DNA from 2 places in the Paenibacillus sp. HGF5 genome. Region 2 is predicted to be linked to the other one. Evidence: predicted binding sites of a transcription regulator. Region 2 holds the regulator's gene; the other holds the start of a gene.

Region 1 (3,414 bases), on a different contig from region 2:
CTACAACGATTTCAACGCCGTACTCAGCCCAAGGCAATGCTTCAGGGTTACGCTCAGCGAATACTTTCACTTCGCGGCCGTTTACAACGAGTGCGCCTTCTTTAGCTTCAACAGTTGCATTCAGTCTGCCATGAGTCGTGTCATATTTCAAAAGGTGTGCCAGCGTTTTTACGTCCGTCAAATCGTTGATTGCTACGATTTCAACTTCGCTGTTGTTCAGCGCAGCGCGGAATACGTTACGTCCAATACGTCCAAAACCGTTAATACCTACTTTAACCATGAGTAGTTCCCTCCATATTTGTAAAATTTATATATTCAAGATTGGCCGTTAAGCCAATCAAGACAACAATAATGAAAAATCAGTTGTACGCCCGCGGACTCAGATGCCGGCGTCAATTTCCTTCTCGACTTCCAATGCCGCGGCTTCATCCGTAACGAGAATGTCCTCGTGCCCGAATTTCAGCACCGCGTGGATCGCTTTGCCCTTGCCTTGCCCTCCGGCAATGCCGATGATGGTCTCCGTCCGCATAATATCCTCAAGCCGGAGTCCAAGGGTAAGCATTTTGTGGACAACTTCGCCATCTTCGCTGAAATAATAGCCGAAGGATTCCGCGATCGCGCCATCTGCCTGCAAGTTCCGGATAGAGCCTTCATCCAGCTTGCGCCGTCTGGCCATCTCCATGGCATCTCCGATGCCGTGAATAATGACGCGGCTGCGCCTGATCACATCCACGATCTCCTGGATGTGCTGATCCTGAACCAACGATTGATAAGCATCCTCGCTGAGCAGATCCGGTACATGAAGCAATCGGTACTCAGCCCCAACGCGCTTAGCCATTTTGGAAGCAATGGTGTTCGCTTGAATCTCCATGCTCTCCCCGAGGCCGCCTCGGGCCGGCACAAACCAAGTGCTTGTCAACGGTTCTCCGCCAGGCAAAGAGGACATCTGCTCTGCCACTTCGGCGAGCGTGGAGCCGCCTGTAACAGCAATCGTATCTCCATCCTGGACAAAGTTAAGCAGCGTTCTTGCTCCGGCCCGGCCAAGCTCACGTTTGACTTCCGGAGATGACTCGCTGTCACCGGGAATAATGACCACTTTACGAAGCCCGTAAGCCTGACGAATCTTCTCTTCCAGTTCAACCAGTCCGAACAACTCATTCATGACCGGTTCCAACTCCTCCAGCAAGCATATCCCTGAGCCGCTGATCCGCATGCCGAGCGTTTCAATCTCGATCAGCCCTTGCGCTTTCAGAAGATCAGTCTCTGCTCTGAGAACACGCTCGGTCATCGATAGCGATGAAGCCAGTGTTCTTCGGCCAACAATTCCGGACAACTTGATCTGATGAAGGATGGTATACCTTCGTTTAAGAGTGTCCATCAGATCCGGCAGAAGTTGCTCTTGTATTTCTAATAGGTTACGCATGCATTCCACTCCTGCAAACTTCGTCTCGGCTCTCCTTACCTGGTCGTAAAATGTCCCAGTTAAACTTTTTAAGTCCCACCCTTATTCTAACCAATAATCATGCCGGTTGCAAGTGTCCGAAAGTATATTTCTCTACCCCAGGCATTCTTATACATTATGGCCAACTACCGGCTCGTCTATATAATAGGAACAAAGTTTTGTCCGCTATTGTATTTTTCAAATAGATGCGGTATAATCAACTTCGTTGCTGATTTTTGTGCGCCCGTGGTCCAATGGATATGACGTAGGCCTCCGGAGCCTGAGATCGAGGTTCGATTCCTCGCGGGCGCGCCATTATAACATTTATTCTCTATACTGATTACCCTAAAGTGCCCATAACGGCTCTTTTTTTTACTCAATAGTTTGACTTTCTTTGACTTTTTGATTTAAATTGTTTATCATGTGGGTAATACGGTAACAGTATTTATATGAGGTACTTAAGAGGAGGTTTTCCACGTGAGTTTTATACCTATGGTCGTTGAACAAAGCAACCGCGGTGAGCGGGCGTACGACATCTATTCCAGATTGCTGAAAGACCGCATTATCTTCCTCGGCTCCGACGTAAATGACGTGGTCGCCAATTCCATCATTGCCCAAATGCTGTTCTTGTCGGCTGAGGATCCCGAGAAGGATATTCATCTTTACATCAACAGCCCTGGCGGTTCCATTACCGCAGGTATGGCGATATTCGATACGATGCAGTTCATCAAACCGGACGTCTCGACGATCTGTGTCGGCATGGCTGCTTCCATGGGCGCATTCCTGCTCAACGCAGGCGCCAAAGGCAAACGCTACGGTCTGCCTAACAGCGAGATCATGATTCACCAGCCGCTCGGCGGCGCACAAGGTCAAGCCACGGATATTGAAATCCGTGCCCGCCGCATTCTGAAAATGCGCGACAAGCTGAACCGCATCCTGTCCGAACGCACCGGCCAACCGCTGGAGCGCATCGAGAAGGATACTGATCGCGACTACTTCATGACGGCTGACGAAGCCAAAGAGTATGGCCTGATCGATCAAGTACTGGAAAACACACCACCGCAAGGCTTATAAAAGAAATGAAGTAAAGGGCAGGCGCCGTTATCCGGTGCCTGTCCTTTCTTATTCTCTGAATCATTGAAAACTTCGAGTACTAAATAGTGAGAGTATCCCCTCCGGTCGCTGTTGAAATCGGGAAACTTGAATGAATGGACAGGGAGGTTTCCCGATGTCAAAGGCGAACGCGTTGCTCCTCCAAGGATATTCTCACTGGAGGGGACAACTTTTTCAATAAAACCTAAAGCGGTAAGACTCCCCTCCTAAAAGGCCTGCCTTAACTTGAGGGGAGGGAAAATAAAAGAGTACCACCCTCACTGCTTTCATGTAGGATTTCACCGAACGGCTTGCTTGCCACGGACTACGAACCATTCGTGTACAGGGAGCAGAAACAGTGTGCAAGATGTACAAGACAGGCATGTTGTCATCGAGGCAAGCCTCTCGATAACGCGAAAATCCCCTGACCGCAGGAAGCAGGAGTATACACTCCACGCTCACGTGATCAGGGGACTTTTCACAACTGGTTCCGGCACAGTGTTACATCAGGACAGCATCATGTATCTAGTGAAACTTATTAATTAATAAATGATTGCAAGTTACACAAATCGTTATCGTAACTCTTACTTCCACTCTTTCAGCTTCAGCTCAAACTCAGGAAATCCATAGGCATAGGCGGTGTACTCATAAAGCTGGAAGTACAGCACCGCCGCGTTATCCTTCACGTAGAAGTCGGCATCGGCAGGCACTCCCTCAAAACCGCCGAGGTAACCTCCCTCTTTCTTCATCTTGCTCAGCACAAGGTTGTTCAGCTTCTGCTTGTTCTTGCCCTGCATGTTGATGAAATCCCCCAGCTTCATTTGCTTGCCGTCCTTCAAGGAGAACGTGAAGCTTTTACGGAAGGTCATGCCATGGGCACC
Region 2 (3,414 bases):
TTTACACGGATGGAGCGTTTCATTTTTCCAAAACGTTGTCGTTCTCCGTCCATGACCGCATCGGGGCGGGCGATGCCTATGCCAGCGGTGTGATTCACGGGATCTCGGAGGGATATGAGCCGGGCCGGACGGTTGATTTTGCCGCAGCGGCGGCGATGCTTGCCCATACGGTAACGGGAGATACGCCGACGGCGAACGAACGCGAAGTGCTTCAGGCGATGAGTCATCATATGTCTGACGTGGAAAGGTAGGAGGAAGCATGTCGATCACGCGGAAGAACGGTCCATTATACTTGCAAATCAAGAAGATCATTAAAGATCGGATTCTGCATGGGGTATATCCACTTGGTTCCCATATTCCTTCCGAGCCGCAGCTGGAACAGGAATTTAACGTCAGCAAAATGACGGTTCGCAATGCGATCCAGGAATTGTACCAGGAAGGGTATGTAGAGAAGCGCAGCGGTGTGGGAACGATCGTGACCCGGAACACGTCCTTTTCCAAGCTGTCCAAGGGGAAGCTGTTTACCGAGATTTTGGTTGAAGAGGGCCACCAGATCCGGAAGCGCCATCTGAAGACGGAATGGGTGCACAATGAACCGGAAAGCGAATTGTTCCTGAAATTCGGTGAGCGGTGCCTGCTGATCGAACGGCTGTATTTGCTGGACGGGAGCCCGTTTATCTACTACACCCATTACGTATCGTCCCTGGTGGACATGGGGGAGGAGTTCGATTCAAGCGAACTGCCTTCCTTGTATGAACGTATCGAGGAGAGTCAAATCACGCTGGAGAATTTCCGGGACCGTTTCCTGGCGACCGTGGCTAATGAGGAGATTGCCTCGCTGCTGGATGTAAGCGCCGGAACCCCGTTACTGAAGCGGTTGAGATCCTCCTACGACCAGACGGGCAGCATCATTGAATATAGCATCGGGTACTACAATACGGAGTTACAGCATTATTTGATCAGTTATGATGCTTAAGATATAGAAACGACAGGAAGAAGTGGCCATGAGAGACCGGTTTTAATCCGGAACGTTGGCTGCTTCTTTTTTTATTACTTCGGTTGAATTGTTCTTCGGAAAAGGGCTATAAGCGATTGAAGAAGTGGGTACAATAAGAATACATGCATAGCGCGAACATTTGAGAACTACCCTCTTGGCAAAATGAAAAAATGTGCTATAATGAGATCAAAGTCAAAGAAAGTCAAAGTCAACGAGGTTCGCTGATTTTGATTATGGTTAATCAACGTATAAGCAAGGCTCTGTGCGGACGTGTAAGATCACTATCCGTCTTAACGTTTCAAACAGTGGAGGATGAACAGACCATGCGTAATATCTCTGATATTATCGAACAATACCTGAAGAGCATTTTGCAGGAAAGTCCGGAAGGAACCGTCGAAATTCAACGGAATGATTTGGCGGAGCAATTTTCTTGCGTTCCTTCCCAGATCAATTACGTGATCAGCACTCGGTTCACGCTGGAGAAGGGCTTTCTTGTCGAGAGCAAGCGCGGCGGGGGCGGATACATACGCATCCAGCGTATCGAGCTTCCCCAGCATACTGCACTCCAGCAGCACCTTCATCATACCATCGGCAGCATGATCGACCAGACGGTAGCGGAAGGCTTGATCTACCAGTTGGAGGAATCCCGGTTTTTGACGAAGCGGGAGGCCAGCCTGATGCGGGCCGCCGTTTCAAGGGAATGCCTGAATGTGAAGCTTCCTTATCGGGATGAGCTGCGCGCAAGGATTATGAAGGCGATGCTTATTTCTTTATTAGGTAAGTGAGTCTGTGTAAGGAGGCATCGGAGTATGTTATGCCAAGAATGCGGTAAACGGCCGGCGACACTTCATTTCACCAAAATTGTGAACGGGGAGAAAACGGAGTTTCATTTTTGTGAAACTTGTGCCCGCGAAAAAGGGGAATTGATCCCCGGCACGTCGAATGGGTTTTCTATACACAGTTTGCTGTCAGGCCTGCTGGATCTGGATCCTTCAGGCAAGGGCCAGACCCCCGGTGCGAAAACGGCTCAGACGCTGCAATGCGAGGAATGCGGCATGACGTATTCCCAGTTCAGCAAGCTTGGCCGGTTCGGCTGCAGCTCGTGTTATAAATATTTCTCGGATCGATTGGATCCGTTGTTCAAGCGAGTCCATGGGGGAACCTCCCATGTGGGCAAAGTGCCGAAGCGTACCGGCGGCCGGATTCAGATCAAACGCCGGATCGATGAGCTTAAGAAGGAGCTTCAAATGAGGATCCTGCAGGAGGAATTTGAAGCGGCTGCCGAGATCCGGGACCAAATCCGTGAGCTGGAGCGTAACATTGCTCAGGGATAAGATCGTTACATTTTGCACTTTAGTAGGAGGAATGCGTGATGTCTAATCTCCGGTTTACCGATTCGGCGCTGAGCGAGTGGATGCGCGGGAACGGTCAGGATTCCGACATTGTCATCAGCACCCGCGTGAGGGTGGCGCGCAACCTGCAGCATCTTCCTTTCCCGCTGCTTGCAACGGATCAGCAGTCGGGAGAAGTGCTAGAGCGCCTGACCCATGTGTTAAAGGATAAGGAGGATTTGCAGGATTTCGGGCATTTGCATGTAATTAAATTAAGTGAGATTGATGAGCTGGATAAGAAGGTTCTCGTCGAGAAGCATCTGATCAGTCCCAATCTGGCAAATGAATCCCGAAACGGGGCCGTCATCCTTACCGAAGATGAATCCGTCAGCATTATGATCAATGAAGAGGATCACTTGCGCATACAGTGTCTGTATCCCGGATTCCAGGTTCGGGAGGCATGGAGCCGCGCGACGGCGCTGGATGATATTTTCGAATCCGAGATCGATTATGCTTTTGATGACAAACGCGGTTACCTAACGAGCTGTCCGACCAATGTCGGCACCGGCCTTCGCGCTTCGGTCATGATGCATCTGCCCGCGCTTGTCATGACGCAGCAGATCAATCGGATTCTCTCGGCCGTATCCCAGGTAGGTTTGACCGTTAGAGGAATTTACGGCGAGGGCAGCGAAGCTTTGGGCAACCTGTTTCAAATCTCGAATCAGATTACGCTCGGGCAAACCGAGTCGGAGATCATCGAGAATCTTCACAGCGTGGCCCTGCAGATTATCGAGCATGAGAAGAATGCCAGGGCGCGGCTCCTCAGTGAATCCAAGCTCCGTATTACGGACCGGGTCATGCGTTCATACGGCATCCTGTCCTATGCAGCGGTCATGGATTCCAAGGAAGCGGCTCAGCGCTTGTCCGATGTTCGGCTAGGCGTGGATCTCGGCCTGCTGGAAGGCCCGGAAATTCCGGTCATGAACGAGCTGAACGTGAAGACGCAGCCGGGATTTCTCCAGAAGACCTATGGAGAGGGCATGAATCCTTCCGAACGCGATATGTACAGGGCTAAGCTCATTCGGG

The links. The regulator CtsR, encoded in region 2, represses protease genes until heat stress. The targets are predictions, from matches to a motif close to ATGGTCAATAAAGGTCAAACA.
Region 1: a site for CtsR is predicted at 1,823-1,843, ahead of clpP (ATP-dependent Clp endopeptidase proteolytic subunit ClpP). Genes of this name have one in related genera too.

What each region holds. Positions count from the first base shown of each region.
Region 1 covers NZ_AEXS01000131.1:15,816-19,229, forward strand. The annotation lists gene gap (type I glyceraldehyde-3-phosphate dehydrogenase) at 1-280, opposite strand, end outside; gene HMPREF9412_RS20435 (sugar-binding transcriptional regulator) at 380-1,423, opposite strand; tRNA gene HMPREF9412_RS20440 (tRNA-Arg) at 1,682-1,756, shown strand; gene clpP (ATP-dependent Clp endopeptidase proteolytic subunit ClpP) at 1,919-2,515, shown strand; gene HMPREF9412_RS20450 (PdaC/SigV domain-containing protein) at 3,118-3,414, opposite strand, start outside.
Region 2 covers NZ_AEXS01000156.1:7,903-11,316, reverse strand. The annotation lists gene HMPREF9412_RS25345 (sugar kinase) at 1-251, shown strand, start outside; gene HMPREF9412_RS25340 (GntR family transcriptional regulator) at 260-976, shown strand; gene HMPREF9412_RS25335 (CtsR family transcriptional regulator) at 1,321-1,782, shown strand; gene HMPREF9412_RS25330 (hypothetical protein) at 1,807-2,331, shown strand; gene HMPREF9412_RS25325 (protein arginine kinase) at 2,370-3,414, shown strand, end outside.